DNA from 3 places in the Streptomyces sp. RLA131 genome. Region 3 is predicted to be linked to each of the others. Evidence: riboswitches for the same ligand, from Rfam matches in the RefSeq annotation. Region 3 holds a riboswitch; each other region holds the start of a gene.

Region 1 (6,849 bases), 3.1 Mb from region 3:
CCGTCCCCCGCTGGCAGCGGATCCTGGCCCGCGAACAGCTACGGCTCAGACGCCTGGCCGCGTACGTCGCCTTCGTCTGGACCTGGGTCCTCGGCCCCGGCCGGCCCGCGTGGCACCGGGCGGTCGGCGGCCTCGCCGCCCTGGCGCTGCTGGCCGGCGGCATCACCGGCTACCGGGCGGCCAACCGCCCGGCGGCCCTGTGCCCGGCCCCGCTGGAACTGCGCGTCCTGACCTCCACCGAGACCCGGGCCGCCCTGACCTCCGTACTCGACGCCTTCCAGGAGAGCCGGGCCGCCACCGACGCGATCGGCGACCGCCCGCAGGGCTGCGGCCAGATCAACACCACGGTCTACTCCGCCCCGGCCAACAAGGTCGTCGACGCCTTCCGCCACTCCGCGGACTGGGCCGAGCCCGAACGCACCTGCACCAGCACCGGTTCCAGCACCGGTTCCAGCGCCAGTACCAGCGCCAGTTCCGGCGCCAGTTCCAGCGCCGGTTCCAGCCCGGACGCCGGAAGTTCCGGAGCTTCCGGAAGCTCCGGCTGCGAGTCGCCGCTGCGGGACGTAGGGCCGCATCCGGACGTGTGGATCCCGGCCTCCGCCACGACGTACGACCGCGTGCTCGCGGACACCCGTAAGCCGGAGAGTGTCGTGGAACTCGGCTCGGCACCGCGCACCCTGGCCGACTCCCCGGCCGTCGTCGCCGCGACCCGCAACATCCCCGGCGCCCAGCAGACCGGCCGGACCCTGGCCCAACTGGTCCGGGCGGCCCGTGCGGCGGGCCTGTCGGTACGCAACGCGGCCCCCCGCTCCTCCGAGGCGGCCCTGCATCTGCTGCTGCACCTCCCGGCCGGCGCGACCGGAACCACCGGACCGCGCTCCGGGGTGCTGCCCGAGGACGACCGCACCCTGGCCTGCGACGCCCGGCTCGCCCGCGGCACCTCGCCGCAGCAGCAACTGGCCCTGCTCGTCGCCGAGTCCACCGCCGCCGCCCTCGACACCCCCGAGCTGGACTCCCGTCCCCCCTGCCTGAGCAACACCGGCGACTCGTACGCCGCCTACTACCCCAGCGACGTGCCGCCGCTGCGGCTGTCCTACGTACCGGTCACCTGGGAGACCGGCCGGGCCGACCGCGCCGACCGAGACCAGGCCGTCGACCGGCTCGGCGACTGGCTCACCTCGGCCGCCGGACAGCGCGCCCTGGCCGCCCAGGGCTTCCGCCACGGCACGGCCGGCCCCCGACCCGGCGAACCGCTCAACAGCGCCGCGTTCGCCGCCCACCCCCGCACCGGCGGCACACCCCCGGACCAGCGCCGGGTCGACGCCCTCCTGGACGCCTACCGGGGCGCCGCCGGGACCCGGCGCGACGTGGTCTTCGCCGTCGACGTGTCCAGCTCCGCGTACGGGGGCGACGACGCCGCGACCATCCGCTCCGTACTCACCCGCGCCGCCGCGTCCCTGACCGGCGACGACCGATACGGCATCACCGCGGTTCCCGGCTCCACCCTGCTGCCGCTCGGCACCCACAGCGACGCCCGGCTGGCCACCGCCGTCCGCGCCCTCCGCCCCGTGCGGCGCGACGCGCCCGTCACCACCGCGCTGAGCCGGCTCACGAAGAGCCTCGCCGCCCGCTCGGCCTCCGGCGGCTCCGGCGGCTCCGGTGACTCCGGCGCCTCAGGCGGCTCAGGCGGCTCCGGGGCCCGTACGCCCCTGCTCGTCCTCATCACCGACGACGAGGACAGCCCCAACAGCCCCCGGGCCGACGCCCCGGACACCGCCGTCCCGGTCGTCGTCGTGTCGCTGGAGGACACCGGCTGCGACCTCGCCTTCAACACCGAGGTCACCGCCCGTGGCGGGGCCTGCATCGACACCTCCCAGGACCTGTCCACCGCCCTCGCCGACACCATCGCCCAGCTCACCGCGGGCCGTTCATGACCGGCGCCCCGCACGGCGCGGCGCTGCCCCGACGCATACGGGCGGCCGCCCTGCTGGTGCTGCTCACCGCCTGCGGCAGCACCCCCGCCCCCGCCCCGCAGCCGCCCCCCGACACCTCGCGCCCCCTGATCGTCGCCAGCGGGGCCGACCTCACCACCTCCGCCACCTCCACCGGCACCACCGGCGGCGGGATCCGCCGCCGGCTCATCGACGAGTGGAACCGGCGCAACCCCGGGCGCCCGGCCCGGCTCGTGGAACTGCCCCGCGCCTCCGACGACCAGCGCAGCGAACTGGTCGGCGCCCTCCAGTCGGGCACCGCCACGTACGACGTCGTCAACCTCGACATCACCTGGATCCCGGAGTTCGCCGACGGCGGGCTGATCCGCCGGCTCGACCCCGGGCTCGTGGACGACGACTTCCTCCAGCAGGCGGCGGACGCCGGCCGCTGGAAGGGCGGCACCTACGCCGTGCCCTTCAACACCGACGTCGGGCTGCTCTACTACCGCACCGACGACCTCCTCACCAAGGCCGGCCGCCGCCCCGAGGACCTGCGCAGATACACCACCGTCAGCGACCTGCTCGCCGCCGTGCGGTCGATCGGCCTGCCCGCGTACACCACCCAGCTGCGCGCCTACGAGGGACTGACCGTCAACACCCTGGAGGCGTTCTGGAGCGTCGGCGTCAACCTGGTCGACGGGCAGGGCCGCTACACCGGCAGCCAGGACGCCCTGCGCCAGGGGCTGGAGGAGCTCAACCGGATCAACTCGCCCAACAGCCTGGCCCCCGAATCGCTGGAGGCCGACGAATCGGTCTCCCTCGCCCAGTTCCGGCAGGGCGCCAGCATCCTGATGCGGGACTGGCCCTACGCCTACAACCAACTGGACGCCGGACTCGCCCCCTCCACCCGGTTCGGCGTGGCCCGGCTCCCGGGCACGGCCGTCCTCGGCGGCCAGAGCCTCGGTATCGCCGCCACCAGCGCCCGCCAGGACGACGCCGCCGACCTGATCCGCTTCCTCACCGGCCGCACCCGCCAGCGTGCCCTGCTGCAGGCCGGGTTCGCCCCCGCCCGGCAGTCCGCGTACGGAACCAGCGACACCGACTGCACCGCCGCGAACCCTGCCGCCTGGTACTACGACCGTCCGGTCCGCGAAGGCTCCGAGTCCACCCCCTCCCGGGGACCCGGGGGCCGCAGACCCGGCTACACCACTCTGCTCTGGTGCGCCCTGCGCCAGGCCCGCGCCCGCCCCGCGACCGCGCACTACGTCACCTTCAGCCGGCTGCTCCAACGTGAGGTGCATCTCATGCTCGTCACCCACGCCGACGACAAGGACACCACCCCCGAGGCGACCGCCCGCCGACTCGACCAACGCCTGGCCAGAGCGCTGGGCGGACGCTGACCCACCAGCCGACCGTCACACGAAGTGACCGTCCACCCGCTCGCGGGTCACGGCTGACGTATCCTCAGATCTCCCGCGAGTCACAGTGCTGGCGCCCTTTTGCCCGCTTCTGCGGGATCCATGCGTATAGATTCCAGCTGTGAACTGCCCGAAGCGGCTTGGAATTCCCCTGCGCCTCTATTAACGTTCGATAACGCAGCGCGGTCGTCCCGCCGCCGAACAGACGGCAACCGCGCGCTTGCCGAATCCCGTCCGCGGGAACCGGGGAACCAACACCCTGGGGTGAATCGGATCTGCTCCGGCAGACCCGTAGGAGACCTTCCTGCTCCGAACCCGTCAGCTAACCCGGTAGGCGAGAAGGAAGGAAAGGAGCGCGCCCGAGTGGCGTCGAACAAGCCTGCCCTCATACCGGATTCCCAGCAGTACGACGGGTACGACTACACCGCGAACCCCGACTGGGACACCGCAGAGTGGAACATGGCGGCCGGCTGGACGCCCCCCGCGACAGAGCAGGCAGCCCCCACCAAGAACGCCGTCGACGGCTGGGACACCGGCGAATGGAACATGGCGGCCGGCTGGGCGGAGCTGCGTGACGCGGCCGCGGCCGCCGGTCTGATGGATGCCGCTCCCAAGCGCCCGTCCGAGCCCAGGGCCGAGCACAAGCCCGAGTCCAAGTCCGAGCCCAAGCCCGAGTCCAAGTCCGCTCAGCAGCCCGAGCAGTGGTCCGCCTTCGGCACGGCGCCCCTGCGGCAGCCGCAGCCCCAGGCGCAGGCGCAGCGGCAGCCGCAGCCGCAGCCCGCGCCCGAGTCGCACTTCGAGCCCGAGCAGGACGACCAGGGCTACGAGCAGAGCCAGGGCCACGACGAGGGCCCCGGCACCTGGAACCCCACCCGCGAGTCCACGGCCCCCGTACGCGGCCGTCACCGCGTCTCCAAGCAGCGCACCTTCGGCCGTGGTTCGGCCGTCTTCGGTGTCGCTGCCGTCGCCGTCCTCGGCGTCGGCAGCGGGGTCGCCACGGCCGAGGGGCACAACCCGCTCGCCGTGTCCCTCCCGGACCTGCCCGAGGTGGACAGCCTGCCCGGCATCGGCACCCTGATCGACAGCGGTGACGAGGCCCAGGCCGCCGACCCGGCCGGCAACCTGGACATCAACGCCGGCGAGTCCCTGCGCACCCGGATCCTCCAGCAGGCCTCCCAGCAGAAGGCCGCCGCCGACAACCTCGCCGCCGCCAAGGACGCCAAGGCCGCGGCCGCCGAGAAGGTCCGCACCGAGGCCGCCGCCAAGAAGAAGGCGGCAGCCGCCGCCAAGGTGGCCGTCGAGGCCAAGCGCCTGGCCGAGCTCGCCAAGAGCTACGTCAAGCCGGTCGCCTCGTACACCCTCACCGCCGGCTTCGGCGAGACCAGTTCGCTGTGGGCCTCAACCCACACCGGCCAGGACTTCGCCGCCCCCACCGGCACCCCCGTCAAGGCCATCCACGGCGGCACCATCACCTCCGCCGGCTGGGCTGGCTCGTACGGCTACCGCATCATCCTCACCCTCCCCGACGGCACCGAGCTGTGGTTCTGCCACCTCTCCTCGATGACCGTCACCTCCGGCAAGGTCGCCACCGGCGACACCATCGGCCGCGTCGGCGCCACCGGCAACGTCACCGGTCCCCACCTCCACGTCGAGGTCCGCCCCGGCGGCGGCGACCCGATCGACCCGCTGCCGTGGCTGCGCTCGAAGGGCCTGTCGGTCTAGTCGACCCGAACCATGAAAGAGGCGGGCAACCCCGATCCGGGGAAGCCCGCCTCTTTCACGTCGTACCGTCGTATTGGCGGGTGACGGGGCCTAAAGGGCCTCCAGCCGCAGATCCGCCGCGTCGCACGCCGCCCGCTCGTCGTCGTACACCTCACACACCGGCCGCCCCTCCGGGTTCATGGTGTGCTCGACCTCCCACAGGCTGATCTCCTCGCCGGTCGCCAGCAGGAAGGCGTGCTCGTACAGCGTCCAGCCCACCACCCGCCCGCCGGCCCGCAGATGGCGCCCGGTGACGTACGCGATGTCGTGGCCGATCGCCGAGAGCAGTAACCGCCGTATCCGCTCCCCGGGGGCGTCCGCGTTCTCCGCCCGGCGCAGCACCCGCCACGCGTGCTCCGCGGAACGGTCCTCGGAGTACTGCCGCGGCCCCTGCGGCAGTTCCAGCGCGGCCAGCTCCGGCAACCGCGCCAGCCACTCCGCCGTCTCCGCCTCCAGCTCCTCCGGGCTCGGATCGCCGAAGCGGCTGTCGATCAGATACTGGGCGGCCGCGAGGAACTCCGGATCCGTGTACACCTCGTGCCGCCGGTCACCGCCCGGCCCGGTGTTGTGCTCGATCTCCCAGAGACTGAGGCTACTGCCGTCCGCCAGCAGGTAGTTGTGCCGCAACGTCCGACGGCTCAACTTCTGCGGCGGGCCCTTGCGCTGCCGGAAGGAGGCCAGTTCGGTATGGGCCATCAACGCGGTGGTCAACCGCTCCAGCACGTCGTCAGCCACCTCGAACGCGTTCTGCGCCCGCGCCAGCAACTCACCGACCTGCACCTCCTCCCCACTGCTCGGCCGCCCCGGCCCCGGCCCAGGACCCGCCTCACCCGGTCGTGCGTTCCCCATACGGTCCTCCGCTCACCGTCTCGTCCCGCCCCCGCACGTCCCCGTTTGATATTGGGCACTCAGCGTAATGGTCCGACCGCGCACCGCGAAGCCACTCCACGGAAAAATCGTCCCCCACTACGCGTAGGCCCCCGGTAAGCGCGCCCACGGCGTGCGCCGCCCGCCGCTCCCGCTTGCCGAAAAGCGGATTGAACCACCCGTCACATGGCTGGAATCCCGCCACGGACAGGGGAGAGCCGGTCACTCGGGGCGGGGGCGACAGCTGACGATGACCACTTTGCCGCCCGCGCTGACACCCCCACCGGAACCGACCCTCCGCGAGGGGCTGCGCCGCATCTTCCGTTCCCGCAAGGCCCTGTCCGGCGTCGTCCAGTTCATCATCGACTGGGGGCTGCTGACCGTGGCCGTCACCCTCGGCCTCTACGTCGCCACCTGGATCGCCGACGGCTGGAGCGTCGCGTACAACGCCCTCATCGGCAACTCACCCGCGGCCAAGGACCGGACCCTGTTCCCCTGGATCCTCTCCTTCGCCGGCTGGCTGGTCATTCCCGCCGTCATCGGTGGCTTCGCCGGCCACCTCATCGACAACCGCATCACCGGGGGCAAGGGCTACGCCTCCAGCCGGTCCGTGTTCATCTTCGGCAAGCGCAAGCTGCACCAGCGCCTGCACCCTCCGGTGCGGATAGCCCGGCTCGGCAACTACTTCCACGGCACGCCCAGCGACGTGGACTTCCTCGAACACTTTGTACGCATCGCCCACAAGAACGACTGGAAGCGCGCCCAGGACCACTGGGAGGTGGCCGTCGCCCAGGCCATGCGGACCGAGGAGCTCGGCGGCCTCGGCCGGGTCGAAGCCGTACGGCAGGCCCAGAGCTTCTGCAAGGCCACTA
Region 2 (6,849 bases), 2.7 Mb from region 3:
GCAGAGCCCCGCAGAGCCCGGCCCGGGCCCGCACCGCACGACCCTGCCCTGCCCTGCCCTGCCCTGCCCCTAGAGCTTCTCCACCGGCGCGTACCGCAGCAGCAGCCGCTTCGGCTTCTCCTCGCCGAAGTCGACGGTCGCCTCCGCCGAGTCCCCGGCGCCCTTCACTCCGACGACCGTGCCCAGCCCGAACGAGTCGTGCGTGACGCGGTCGCCGACCGCCAGCGCCACCACCGGACGCTCCTTGGCGACCCGCCGGGTCGCGAAGCCGCTCGGCCCGGCCTTGGCGGACCGCGAGGAGAAGATCCCCGCGGCGGCGCCCGCCGCCGCGGAGGCGGAGGCCGAGGGAGCGGAGGAACCGCCGGTGCGCTTCCACTCGATCAGCGTCTCCGGGATCTCCTCCAGGAAGCGTGACGGCGGGTTGTACGAGGGCTGGCCCCAGGCGCTGCGCATCGTGGAGCGGGTGACGTAGAGCCGCTCACGCGCCCGGGTGATGCCGACGTAGGCGAGCCGGCGCTCCTCCTCCAGCTCCTTGGTCTGGCCGAGGGCGCGCATGTGCGGGAAGACACCGTCCTCCATGCCGGTCAGGAAGACGACGGGGAACTCCAGCCCCTTCGCGGTGTGCAGGGTCATCAGTGTGATGACGCCACCGCCGTCGCCCTCCTCGCCGTCCGGGATCTGGTCGGAGTCGGCGACCAGCGCGACCCGTTCCAGGAAGTCCGCCAGGGTGCCCGGCTCGTCGTCGGTGCGGTCCTGCTCGTACTCCAGGGCCACGGCGGCGAGTTCCTGCAGGTTCTCCACCCGGGTCTCGTCCTGCGGGTCGGTCGAGGCCTGCAACTCCGCCAGGTAGCCGGTGCGTTCGAGCACGGCCTCCAGGACGGTGGCCGGCCCGGCGCCGGACTCCACGACGGTGCGCAGCTCCTCCAGCAGCTCGTTGAACCGCTTCACCGCGTTGGCCGAGCGCGCGGCCATGCCGTAGGCCTCGTCGACCCGGCGCAGGGCGGCGGCGAAGGAGATCTTCTCCCGCAGCGCCAGTGCCTCCAGCATGGCCTCGGCGCGGTCGCCGATGCCGCGCTTGGGCACGTTCAGGATCCGCCGCAGCGGCACGGTGTCCTCGGGGTTGGCGAGCACGCGCAGATACGCGAGGACGTCGCGGACCTCCTTGCGCTCGTAGAAGCGCACCCCGCCGACGACCTTGTAGGGCAGCCCGACCCGGATGAAGACCTCTTCGAAGACCCGGGACTGGGCGTTCGTGCGGTAGAAGACCGCCACATCGCCGGGCCTGGAGTCCCCGGCGTCCGTCAGCCGGTCGATCTCGTCGGCGATGTACTGCGCCTCGTCGTGCTCCTGGTCGGCGACATAGCCGGTGATGACGGGGCCGTCGCCGGACTCCGTCCACAGGTTCTTGGGACGCCGCGAGGCGTTGCGCTCGATGACGGCGTTGGCGGCGGTGAGGATGGTCTGCGTGGAGCGGTAGTTCTGCTCCAGCAGGATGGTCCGCGCCTGCGGGTAGTCCTCCTCGAACTGGAGGATGTTGCGGATGGTGGCGCCGCGGAAGGCGTAGATCGACTGGTCCGCGTCACCCACCACGCACAGCTCGGCCGGATCCTCCACGCCTTCCGACGTGCCGACCAGCTCGCGCACCAGGGTGTACTGGGCGTGGTTGGTGTCCTGGTACTCGTCGACCAGTACGTGGCGGAAGCGCCGCCGGTAGTGCTCGGCCACGTCGGGGAAGGCCTGGAGCAGGTTGACCGTGGTCATGATGATGTCGTCGAAGTCCAGGGCGTTGGCCTCGCGCAGCCGGGACTGGTAGAGCACATACGCCTCGGCGAGCTTCTTCTCGAAGGGGTTCTCCGCCTGGCCGGCGAAGGTCTCCTCGTCGATCAGCTCGTTCTTGAGGTTGGAGACCTTGGCGCTGAAGGACTTCGGCGGGTACTGCTTCGGGTCGAGGTCGAGATCCCGGCAGACCAGGGCCATCAGCCGCTTGGAGTCGGCGCCGTCGTAGATCGAGAAGCTGGAGGTGAAGCCGAGCCGCTTGCTCTCCCGCCGCAGGATGCGCACGCACGCGCTGTGGAAGGTCATCACCCACATGGCATTGGCGCGCGGGCCGACCAGCTGCTCGACGCGCTCCTTCATCTCGCCGGCGGCCTTGTTGGTGAAGGTGATCGCCAGGATCTCGCCCGGGTGCACATGGCGGGTCGCCAGCAGGTGGGCGATCCGGTGGGTCAGCACCCGGGTCTTGCCGGAACCGGCGCCCGCGACGATGAGCAGCGGGCCCCCCGCGTGCTCGACGGCCGCGCGCTGCTGCTCGTTGAGCCCTTCGAGCAGCGCGGCGGCGTCCAGTACCGGCCGGTGGGCGCCGTCGCGGTAGTACGCGTCCCGCTCGACGGGCACGTCGAAGTGACCGCCGAACAGGTCGTGCGGAACCGGCTCCGGCGCGGGCGTCTCCTCCGGGGGCGGAGGCGGGCCGTCGGCCGGTTCGAGGTGGGCCAGGAAGCTGTCGTCAAAGAGGCTGCTCATCGCCTCCCGAGTCTAGGCCGTGCCACCGACAGTCCCTGCCGGAACGTGTACGTACGGTAGAGGTCACACATGGGTTTCCGGACATATCGAACATCAGTCTTCCCAAGGACCACTCCCGTTGATTACGGTTCCGCATCAGGTGGCCCGCTCCTCCGGCGGTGACCGTGCCGTCACGGGCCGCCTTCGCTGAGTCCGGCGCGAGCCGGAGCCGGGGACCCACGTACGACGACCTTGGGGTGAATCGGTCCTTCGCGGACCGTAGGGCGGCCTTCCGATGCCCGAACCCGACAGCTAACCCGGTAAGCGGTCAACGGAAGGAGCCGCCTGCCTTGGCGACCCACCGCAAACCCCGCACCGGCATACTCACCGCCCCCGGCCCGCGTGCGGCCGTGGGGCTCACGACCGCCGCACTGGCGACGGTCACTCTCTTCGGGGAGAGCGCGAGCGCGGCACCCAGCGCCGGCAGCACCACGGTGGCCATCAAGAAGGTCCAGGCGAAGGTCGACAAGCTCTACGAGCAGGCCGAGGCCTCCACCGAGCGCTACAACGCGGCCAAGGACAAGGCCGAGAAGCAGCGCACCGCCGCCGACAAGCTCCTGGACGAGGTCTCCCGCAAGACCGCCAAGCTCAACGACACCCGGGACCAGCTCGGCGAGTACGCGGCCGCCCAGTACCGCAGCGGCGGCCTGGACAGCACGACCACCTATCTGCTGGCCAACGACCCGCAGCAACTCCTTGAGAACGCGCACGTGATGGACCGGATGTCCGGCCGCACCGAAACGGCGCTGGAGACCTTCCGCACCCAGCAGATGGAGGTCGCCAAGCAGCGCGGCGAGGCCGTGGAGAGCCTGGCCAAGCTGGACGCCGCGCAGAAGGAGCTCAGCAAGGAGAAGAAGGCCGTCCAGGAGAAGCTGACGGCCGCCCAGAAGCTGCTGAACGGCCTCACCGCCAAGGAGAAGGCGCGGCTGGCGGCGCTGAAGAAGAAGCAGGAGCAGGCCGCCGCGGCGAAGGCCGCGGCCACGGTGCACTCCTCGACCAGCGGCAGCGCCAGTACGAGCACAAGCACGAGCACCGGTTCCAGCAGCAGCACGAGCGCCAAGGCCGCCAAGGCGATCGCCTTCGCCCAGGCCCAGCGCGGCAAGCCGTACGTGTGGGGCGCCACCGGCCCCAACTCCTACGACTGCTCGGGGCTCACCCAGGCGTCATGGGCCGCCGCCGGGGTCTCGATCCCGCGGACCGCCGCCGCGCAGTACAGCTACGGCACCAAGGTCAGCGCGTCCGACCTCCAGCCGGGGGACCTGGTGTTCTTCTACTCGGGCATCAGCCACGTCGGCCTCTACATCGGCAACGGCCAGATGATCCACGCCCCGCACACCGGCACGGTCGTCAAGATCGCGCCGATCAGCGAGATGCCGATCGTCGGCTACGCCCGGATGGCCTGAGCGGACGAAGGGCCCGCGGCGGCACAGCCCCGCGGCGGGCCCGGCCCCGCGGCGGGCCCGGCCGGGCCCGACCGGGCTCAGGTCCACAGCACCGCGATGAAGATGTTGGCGATGGTCAGGGCGCCCACCGCGCCGAAAACCGCCGCCGGCTGCCGTTCCTCGTCCCGCTTGACGTAGACCAGGCCCAGGATCACCACCAGGACGGCCAGCTTCACGCCGATCTTGATGTTGTTGACGGGCTGGTCGTCGGCCTGGTTCAGGCCCACCAGCAGGGCACCGGTCACCAGCATCGTCAGTGCGCCGTGCAGCATCCCGGGCACGAAGCGGGCCTCGCCGCGCCCCATGGCCTTCATCTGGGTGAGGAAGCCGCCGAGCAGTGCCGCGATGCCGATGATGTGCAGGCCGACGACGAAGTGAATGAGTACGTCCATGGCACAGGACCATAGCCAGGCCCATAGCAGCCCCCGACACCCAGGTGTGCCTCAATCACCTCATCGGTCACAGACGGTCGGCGAACGGGCGGAACGCCCGTCGAACAGCGGTCATCCCCGGTCGGTTACCGGACGAATCAAAGCAGTCCCGCGCTCCTGCCCGCCCCCGGGTGACGGGCAGGTTTAGCGTCCTCCTCCAGGTGGCCGATCCCCACTGCCGGCGAGCAAGCGCCGGCACGGCCGCCCCCGCCGAGGATCCGGCGGCGGCCGCCCCCCGTGCGGCCGCCGCCGGATCGCGGTCAACGGCGGCTAGGAAGGGAGAAGGCGTACGTGCCGTCGCACAGCAGGCCCAAGCAGCGCTCCTTGGCCGGCTCCACCGCTCGCACCGCCGCGACCATCGCCATGGCCGGTGCCGCGTCCGTGGCCCTGCTCGGTGAGACCGGCCACGCGGAGCCCCGGCTGACCACAGCCGAGGCCAAGGCCCAGGTGGACCGGCTGTACGAGGAGGCGGAGACCGCCACCGAGGCCTACAACGGCGCCCGGGCGAAGGCCGACGCCGCCCTGACGAGGATCGACGGCCTCCAGGACGAACTGGCCCGCAGGACCGGCCGTCTCAACGCCACCCGGGACCGTCTCGGCTCCATCGCCACCGCCCAGTACCGCTCCGGCGGCATCGACCCCGCCGTACAGCTCGCCCTCGACTCCACCCCCGCGCAGTACCTGGAGCGGGCCCAGTTCATCGACCAGCTCGGCGGCCGCCAGTCCGCCGCCCTGCGCACCCTCACCGCGCAGCGCCGTGAGGTCAGGCAACTGCGCACCGAGGCCGACGGCGAACTCGCCACCCTGCGCGGGGCCCGGACCGAACTGCGCGCCCACAAACGCGCCGTCGAGTCCAAGCTCAAGGCCGCCCAGCAGATCCTGGACCGCCTCACCGGGGCCCAGCGCACCGCCCTGGACGCCGCCTCCCCGGGCTACCGGGCCACCCGCGGCGTCTCCGGCGGGGCCCGCGGCGCCCTGTCCGGCCCGGGGAGCCAGGCCGGCACGGAGGCCGCCCCCAACGCCCGCGCCGCGCAGGCCGTCTCCTTCGCCTACGGAGCCCTCGGCCTGCCCTATGTCTGGGGCGCCACCGGCCCCTCCGCCTACGACTGTTCCGGCCTGACCCAGGCCGCCTGGCGGGCCGCCGGCGTCTCCCTCCCCCGCACCACGTACACCCAGATCAACGCCGGGTCCCGGATCCCGCGGTCCGAACTCCAGCCGGGTGACCTGGTGTTCTTCTACTCCGGCATCAGCCATGTCGGCCTCTACATCGGCAACGGCCAGATGATCCACGCCCCGCACCCGGGCGCGCCGGTGCGGATCGCGCCGATCGACGAGATGCCGTTCGCGGGGGCGGCGCGGCCCGCGTGACACGGCCCGCCGACACGGCCCGCGCAACGCGACGCGCAACCCACAACTCGGCGTGCACACAAGGCAGTCGGGCAGCCGGGCGGGGCGCACATGAGACCAACTCACAGCAAAATCGGGGTTATCTCAGATGCTGTTCGCCTGAACCACAGCTTCTTCCTTGATCACGAGGCCACTCTCCTGCCTCATGACACACACCACGAGACCCCCGTCACCCGAGGGATCCAAAGGCCCTGGAAACCGCGCCGACCGCAGAAGCGGCAAGGGCCTGCACCGCCGGCGCTTTCTCGGCGGACTCATCGGTGCCGGAGCCGCGCTCACCACGGCCACCGCCGCCCTGTCGTTCATCGAGTTCGCCGACGACAAGTCCCGCGCCTCGGCGGCCACCACCTCGACCACCGGCACCCTGGTCGTCCCCGAGCTGCTCACCGCCACCACGTCGGACAGCACCTCCGTCTTCACCCTCGACATGCAGACGGGCAAGTACGAGGTGCTCAGCGGCGTCAGCAGCGCCACGGCCGGTTTCAACGGCTCGTTCCTCGGCCCGACGATCAAGGTGACCAACGGCGACACCGTCCAGATCGACGTCACCAACAACCTCGGCGAGGACACCACCGTCCACTGGCACGGCGCCCATGTCCCCGCCAAGGTCGACGGCGGTCCGCAGGTCGCCTTCGCCGACGGCGAGACCTGGTCACCGTCCTTCACGGTCAACCAGGAGGCGGCCACCCTCTGGTACCACCCGCACGCCCTGGGCACCACGGCCAAGCAGGTCTCCATGGGCCTGGCCGGCATGCTGATCGTCGAGGACGACTCCGACGCCACCGCCGCGCTCCCCAGTGACTACGGCGTCGACGACATTCCGCTGATCTTCCAGTGCCTGGCCGTCGACGACGACGGCGAGATCAAGTACGACCTCGCGGGCTACCAGGAGCAGGGCCTCAACTTCCCCCTCCTCGTCAACGGCACCAATGTCGACGACACCACGCTCACCTTCACCGCCACCACCAAGCGGGTGCGGTTCCGGCTGCTCAACGCGTCGCTGTCGGACA
Region 3 (6,849 bases):
GGACGGACAGGTCCCGGCCCTCGATGTGGATGGGGTCGGCGAGGGCGGCGAGGATGCGGTCGGCCAGGGCCGCCACGTCGGAGGGGCTCGCGGGATTGGCGGCGATGACGACGAACTCGTCGCCGCCGACGCGGGCCACCAGCTGTCCCGGTGAGGTGACGCAGGCCCGCAGCCGGTCGGCGACGGCGACCAGCAGCTGGTCGCCGACGGCGTGGCCGAGGCTGTCGTTGATGTCCTTGAAGCCGTCGAGGTCGAGGTAGCACAGGCCGATCCGGGCGGGAGCGGTGACGGTGTCCCCGTCGGTGCCGGTGCCCGCGGCGAGGGCTTGTTCGAGGCGTTCGAAGAACAGGGTGCGGTTGGCGAGGCCGGTGAGCGCGTCGTGGGTGGCCTCGTAGCGCAGCCGCTCGTGCAGGAGGCGGCGCTCGGTGATGTCCTCCATCAGGGAGAGCATGTACTGCGGGGTGCCGGCGGAGTCCCGCAGCAGGGAGACGGTCAGATTGGTCCACACCGGGGTGCCGTCGGTGCGGAAGTAGGGTTTCTCGATGCTGTAGTCGTCGCGCTCGCCGCGAGCCAGTTCGCGTTGCAGGTCCCAGGTCCCGGGGCCGTCGTCGGGATGCACCCAGTCGTTGACCTTGCGGCTGCGTACGTGGTGCTCGATGCCGCCGAACATCCGGGTGAGGGCGTCGTTGACGTCGATGACGGTGCCGTCCATGTCGGCGATGCCGATGCCGATGGAGGCTCCCTCGAAGACGGCCCGGAAGCGGGCCTCGCTCTCGTGGAGGGCCTGTTCGGCCTCGGCGCGGGCGGCGAGGGCGGCGCGGGAGAGCGCCTCCTGTTCGGCCAGGGTGCGTTCGCGGAGGCTGCGGGCGTATCCGGCGGCTATCCAGTGCTGGAGCCGGCCGCACCGGGCGCGGGCCTCGTCGGCGGGGACGGCGGTCCCGGGCGGGCAGTAGAGCAGCAGATACGCGTCGACGACGCCGAGGATGCGGGGCAGCGCGTCGGGGTCGGTGCAGTGTGCGGCGACCAGTGCGGACCCGGTCCCGGCGCCGGGTCTGGGGTCGAAGGGCTGGGCCCGCAGCGCGTCCGACAGGCTCTGCGCCAGCGGGATGAGGTAGTCCTCGAACTCGGCGCTGGTCATCGAGGTGGCGGTGGCCGGGTAGATGGCGCGGCTCCAGATGGCCGCGAAGCGCCGCAGGGCGTCGGGTTCGCCCGGTGCGGTGGTCACGCCTTGCGCCCCACGCCCGCGAAGCCGGTGTGGATGACCGGGTCGGCGTCGTCGTCCGTGCCGTCGGGACGCCACAGCGGCATGGCGACCACTCCGGGGTCGACCAGTTCGAAGCCCTCGAAGAAACGTTCCACCTCGGGGCGCGAGCGCATCACCAGCGGGGAGCCGATGTTGCGGTAGACGCCCTCGACCCGGTCGCCCTGCTCCGGGAGCCGGGGGCCGCCGTCGGTGGAGGCATGGGTGAGCACCAGCAGGCTGCCGGGGGCGAGCGCGTCGCGCAGTTCGGCGACGGCCTTGCGCGGCTCGTCGGCGTCCTCCAGGAAGTGCAGTACGGCGACGAGCAGCAGGGCCACCGGACGGTCGAGGTCGAGGAGCCGGCCGACCGCCTCGCTGTCGAGGATGTCCCGGGGGGTGCGCAGGTCGGCGGAGACGATGTCGGCGCGTTCGTTGCCGGCCAGGACCGACCGGCTGTGCGCGACGGCGACCGGGTCGTGGTCGACGTAGACGACGGCGGCGCCGGGGCTGGCGGCCTGGGCGACCTCGTGGACGTTGCCGAAGGTGGGTATCCCGGAGCCGATGTCGAGGAACTGGGTGACGCCCTGGTCCACTGCGTGTCTGACGGCGCGGCGCATGAACGCCCGGTTCGCCTGCATGATTTTCGGCAGCCCGGGGAAGACCTCGATCGCCCGCCGTCCCGCTTCCCGGTCTGCCTCGAAGTTGTGCGAACCGCCGAGGTAGTAGTCGTAGATGCGGGACACGCTCGGCACCGACACGTCGATGCCCTGCGGTGCCCAGGCGGGACGCTCCACCATCTGTTGTCTCCAGCTCGTCAGGCGTTCGGCAGAAAGTCAGTAGTGCGCAGTCAGGCTACTGATCGCCAGTTCGAGAGGGAACAACAAACGGAAATATCAGGTCCGTTTCGGTCACGGGACAAAGGCATGTGCCTGTCCCCGCCGCCGCGGGAACAGGCACATGGGTCCTGACTGAGAGCCAGGCTCTGAAGTCACGCCCTGACGGGGCTGCCTCAGATGCTCACACCGTGGGCGCGGAGGTAGGCCAGCGGGTCCAGGTCCGAGCCGTAGTTCGGGGAGGTGCGGATCTCGAAGTGCAGGTGCGGGCCGGTGACGTTACCGGTCGCGCCGGACAGGCCGAGCTGCTGGCCCTCGGAGACGGACTGGCCGGCCGAGACCGCGATCGAGGACAGGTGCGCGTACTGGGCGTACTTGCCGTCGGCGAGCCGCAGGACGACCTGGTTGCCGTAGGCACCGCCCCAACCGGCCGAGACCACGGTGGCGTTGGCGATGGCCTTGACCCGGGTACCGGTCGGGACGACGAAGTCCTGGCCGGTGTGGTAGCCGCTGGACCACATGGCACCGGCCGTGCGGTAGGCGGTGCCGAGGATGGCGCCGTCGACCGGGCGGGTGTAGCCGGAGGCGCTGCTCTGGGCGGCGGAGGAGGACTTGGCCGCGGACGACGTGGTCGCCGGGGCGGTGCTCTTGCGCGGGGTGACGACCGCGGACCTGGTGGTCTTGGCGGTCGAGGCGGCGGCCTTCTGGCCGAGCGTCAGAACCTGGTTGGGGTAGATCAGGTTCGGGTTGCCGCCGATGACGCTCTTGTTGTCGGAGTACAGCTCCTGCCAGCCACCGGCGACGTCCTGGGCGTCGGCGATCTTGGAGAGCGTGTCGCCGCCGGCGACCCGGTAGGTCTTGGCGGTGGACTTCGAGGAGGACGCCGGGGAGGAAGCGGCCGGGGCCTTGGCCTCCGTGGCCTTCTTCGGGGCGGCCGCGGGGGTGGAGGCCGCCGGGGCGGAGGAGGTGTCGGCCATGGCCTGGGTCAGTCCGGCCTTGGGGCCGCACACCGGCCAGGCCTGCGGGCCCTGGACCGCCAGGACCTTCTCGGCGATGGCGATCTGCTGCGCCTTGGTGGCCAGGTCGGCACGGGGGGCGTACGTGGTGCCGCCGAAGCCCGCCCAGGTGCTCTGGGTGAACTGCAGGCCACCGTAGAAGCCGTTACCCGTGTTGATGCTCCAGTTGTTGGTGCTCTCGCAGGTGGCGACCTTGTCCCAGGTGCTCACCGAGGCGGCGCGGGCGCCGGTGGCGCCGACCATGGGGAGCGCGATGGCCGCACCGGTGGTGCCGGCGACAACGCCGATCCGGGTGAAACGGTTTGCGCGGACACGACGGTGCTTTCCCTTTGCGGGCATGCGGAATTCCTCTCCGGCGCCTGCGAGGTAAGCTGTCGGGTTCGGGCTGGAGATGCCCGGCCACAGGCAGGCCGGAACAAACGGCACTGCACTGCGACTTAACCCCAAGCCGTTCCGGTCCTCCGGCTACGGCGATTACCTGGGTCCCCCGCTCCTGCCCTGAGCGTTCAGTGTTGGCCACCGGGCGGCGGCAGGATTCGGCGTTCCGCCCGACAGAATCCCGAAGGCATTTGACCTGCGGGACTGCGAAGCTAAACGACGGTGTCCGGCCAGAGCAAGGTGTCCAAACATAGGATCAAGAGGACTGCAACTTGATCTTAGAATTCGATGACGTTAGGTGAGAAGTGTCCGCTCTGTGTGCACAAAATGCTGACCGTCCGTAACTCGATCAATTTATGGAGTCACAGAATGGGGTTAATGTGGACAGATAGCGACAGGGGTGTTCCGTACGGTATTTCATGAGTGACACCCGTCACCCGTGGGCGATTTGCCCCGACTCATCCGGTCACGCATGGAAAGTGGCCCCGCGGCGCATGTCTTGGTCATGACTTCTCAGCCCCCCGTGGTTCTCGATCCGACCGGCGCCGACATCCACGCGGAAGGCGCCCGCTTACGCGAGCGCGGTCCGGTCACCCTGATCGAACTGCCGGGCGGGGTGCGCGCCTGGTCCGTGACCAGCCAGGACCTGCTCAAGCGGCTGCTCACCGACCCCCGGGTCTCCAAGGACGCCCGCCGGCACTGGCCGGCCTTCATCAACGGCGCGATACCGCAGGACTGGCCACTGTTCGTCTGGGTCGCCGTGACCAGCATGCTGAACGCCTACGGTGCCGACCACCGGCGGCTGCGCCGGCTGGTCGCCCCCGCCTTCACCGCCCGCCGCACCGCCGCCCTGCGCCCCCGTGTCGAGGAGATCACCGAAGGACTGCTCGACCGGCTCGCCGCCACACCCCCCGGAACCCCGGCCGACCTGAGGGCCTCCTTCGCCTATCCGATCCCCATCCAGGTGATCACCGAGCTGATGGGCGTGCCCGAGCGACTGCGCGAGGGACTGCGGACCTGCGTGGACCGCGGCTTCGACACCTCGCTCACCCCGGCGGAGTCGATGGCCAACTACCACCGGATGTACGGGATCCTGCGCGACCTGGCCGCGACCCGGCGGGCCGAGCCCGGCGACGACCTGACCAGCGCCCTGATCGCCGCCCACGACGCGGAGGACGGATCGGCGCTGAGCGAGTCCGAACTGCTCGACACCCTGCTGCTGATCATCGCCGCCGGGCACGAGACCACGGTCAACCTCATCGACAACGCCGTCCATGCCCTGCTCACCCACCCCGGGCAGCTGGAACTGGTCCGCACCGGGCAGGTCGGCTGGGCGGACGTCATCGAGGAGACGCTGCGCACCGAGGCACCGCTGGCCCATCTGCCGCTGCGCTACGCGGTCGAGGACATCGAGGCGGGCGGCGTGCTGATCGCCCGGGGCGACGCGATCCTGGCCTCGTACGCCGCCGCCGGGCGCGACCCCGGGGTCCACGGCGAGGACGCCGGCCGCTTCGACGCGGCGCGCCCGGGCAAGGAGCATCTGGCCTTCGGCCACGGCGTCCACCACTGCCTGGGCGCGCCGCTGGCCCGGCTGGAGGCGGAGATCGCGCTACCGGCCCTGTTCGCGCGGTTCCCCGGCCTCACACTGGCCGTACCCCCGGAGGAGCTGCGGCCGATCAGCTCGTTCATCTCGCACGGACACCGCACCCTGCCCTGCACCTGGTAGCGGGCGGCGAACGAGGACGAACCCGCCGCCACCTGACGGGCGGGCCGCCGCGCGTCATGGATTCTCCAGCGCCGGGCCGGTAGGCTCACAATCCCGCACATTTTCCAACAGCAATCCCTGGAGCCCTCGCGTGAGCTACCTCGCGGCCGACGACCGTTACGACTCCATGGAGTACCGCCGCTGCGGCCGCAGCGGCGTACGGCTGCCCGCCGTCTCCCTCGGCCTGTGGCACAACTTCGGCGACACCGCCCCCCTGGAGACCCAACGCGCCGTGCTCCGCCGCGCCGTGGACCGCGGCGTGGTCCACCTGGACCTCGCCAACAACTACGGCCCGCCCTACGGCTCCGCCGAGGCCAACTTCGGCACCCACTTCCGCGCCGACCTCCGCCCGTACCGCGACGAGCTGTTCATCGCCACCAAGGCCGGCTACGACATGTGGCCCGGCCCGTACGGCGAATGGGGCTCGCGCAAGTACCTGCTGGCCAGCCTCGACCAGTCGCTGGGCCGGATGGGCCTGGACTACGTCGACGTCTTCTACTCCCACCGCTTCGACCCGGACACGCCCCTGGAGGAGACCATGGGCGCCCTGGACACCGCGGTGCGGCAGGGCAAGGCCCTGTACGCCGGCATCTCCAACTACCCGGCCGAGCAGCACCGCCGGGCGGCGGAGATCCTCGCCGAGCTGGGCACGCCGCTGCTGATCCACCAGTCCGCGTACAACATGCTCAACCGCGGCCTGGAGGACGGCGTCCTGGACGCCATCGGTGAGACCGGCACCAGCCTGATCGCCTTCTCCCCGCTCGCCCAGGGCCTGCTGACGGACCGTTACCTGAGAGGCGAGGTCCCCGCCGACTCCCGCATGGCCGTCGGTCACTTCCTCAGGCGCGACACCCTCACCGAGCAGCGGCTCACCATGCTCCGCGACCTCAACAAGATCGCCGAGCGGCGCGGCCAGACCCTCGCCCAGCTCGCCCTGGCCTGGGTCCTTCGCGACCCCCGCGTCGTCTCCGTCCTGATCGGCGCGAGCAGCGTCGCCCAGCTCGACCAGAACCTCGCCGCGATCGACTCCGCGCCGCTCACCGAGGGCGAGCTCGCCGAGATCGACCGCGTCTCGCAGGCCGGCGGCGTCGGGATCCCGTAGGGCCTGTCCGTCGTGGACGGACCCGTGCCCCGCGCGGGGGTGGCGTACGCGCGGGGCGCGGGGAGCCAACTGGCTTTGTTACCAAGCCAGTTGCGTGTGACAGATGAACCCCTGAAGTATGAGGGTGACTCTGTAGGACGGAGGAGACTCCGTGCCGAAGACTGTAGAGAGCAGGCCACAATGCCCCGCCAACAGCCCGGCCAGCACGACCCCTCCAGTAGTTCGCCGCAGGAGCCGGTCAACGAGTCCCCGGTCGCCGTCCGGCACGGGGCCGCCATTCCCGCCGTTGCCGGGGATCCCGGCGCCGCCCTCGCGCCCCGGGGGCGGCGGCAGTACCCCGGTGCGGCCGCCGCCGTCACCGTGCCGCGGTTCGGGGAAGCGTACGGCCCGGAGACGACAGCGGAAGCCGAAGCGGAGCCGCAGTCCGGGACGGAGCAGGAACAGGGGCAGGAGCCCGGCGGCCAGGGCATACCCGCGCAGAACGGCCCGGCCGCGGAGGAGACGGCGTCGGAGTC

Evidence for each region. Region 3 has a riboswitch for cyclic di-AMP ahead of RWE79_RS35670 (transglycosylase family protein). Riboswitches for the same ligand answer to the same signal wherever they lie in the genome.
Region 1: it holds a riboswitch for cyclic di-AMP, as region 3 does, so the genes downstream of both, RWE79_RS21795 (M23 family metallopeptidase) here and RWE79_RS35670 (transglycosylase family protein) in region 3, are expected to answer to the same signal.
Region 2: it holds a riboswitch for cyclic di-AMP, as region 3 does, so the genes downstream of both, RWE79_RS23880 (C40 family peptidase) here and RWE79_RS35670 (transglycosylase family protein) in region 3, are expected to answer to the same signal.

What each region holds. Positions count from the first base shown of each region.
Region 1 is NZ_JBWDOQ010000002.1:4,589,471-4,596,319, forward strand. It holds gene RWE79_RS21785 (caspase, EACC1-associated type) at 1-1,934, shown strand, start outside; gene RWE79_RS21790 (extracellular solute-binding protein) at 1,931-3,331, shown strand; cyclic di-AMP (ydaO/yuaA leader) riboswitch at 3,561-3,701, shown strand; gene RWE79_RS21795 (M23 family metallopeptidase) at 3,947-5,071, shown strand; gene RWE79_RS21800 (DUF6227 family protein) at 5,162-5,959, opposite strand; gene RWE79_RS21805 (DUF6313 family protein) at 6,228-6,849, shown strand, end outside.
Region 2 is NZ_JBWDOQ010000002.1:5,019,996-5,026,844, reverse strand. It holds gene pcrA (DNA helicase PcrA) at 70-2,520, opposite strand; cyclic di-AMP (ydaO/yuaA leader) riboswitch at 2,695-2,841, shown strand; gene RWE79_RS23880 (C40 family peptidase) at 2,850-3,962, shown strand; gene RWE79_RS23875 (hypothetical protein) at 4,040-4,393, opposite strand; gene RWE79_RS23870 (C40 family peptidase) at 4,724-5,800, shown strand; gene RWE79_RS23865 (multicopper oxidase family protein) at 5,985-6,849, shown strand, end outside.
Region 3 is NZ_JBWDOQ010000002.1:7,680,103-7,686,951, reverse strand. It holds gene RWE79_RS35680 (putative bifunctional diguanylate cyclase/phosphodiesterase) at 1-1,225, opposite strand, end outside; gene RWE79_RS35675 (SAM-dependent methyltransferase) at 1,222-2,034, opposite strand; gene RWE79_RS35670 (transglycosylase family protein) at 2,250-3,428, opposite strand; cyclic di-AMP (ydaO/yuaA leader) riboswitch at 3,431-3,604, opposite strand; gene RWE79_RS35665 (cytochrome P450 family protein) at 3,973-5,193, shown strand; gene RWE79_RS35660 (aldo/keto reductase) at 5,324-6,334, shown strand; gene RWE79_RS35655 (hypothetical protein) at 6,515-6,849, shown strand, end outside.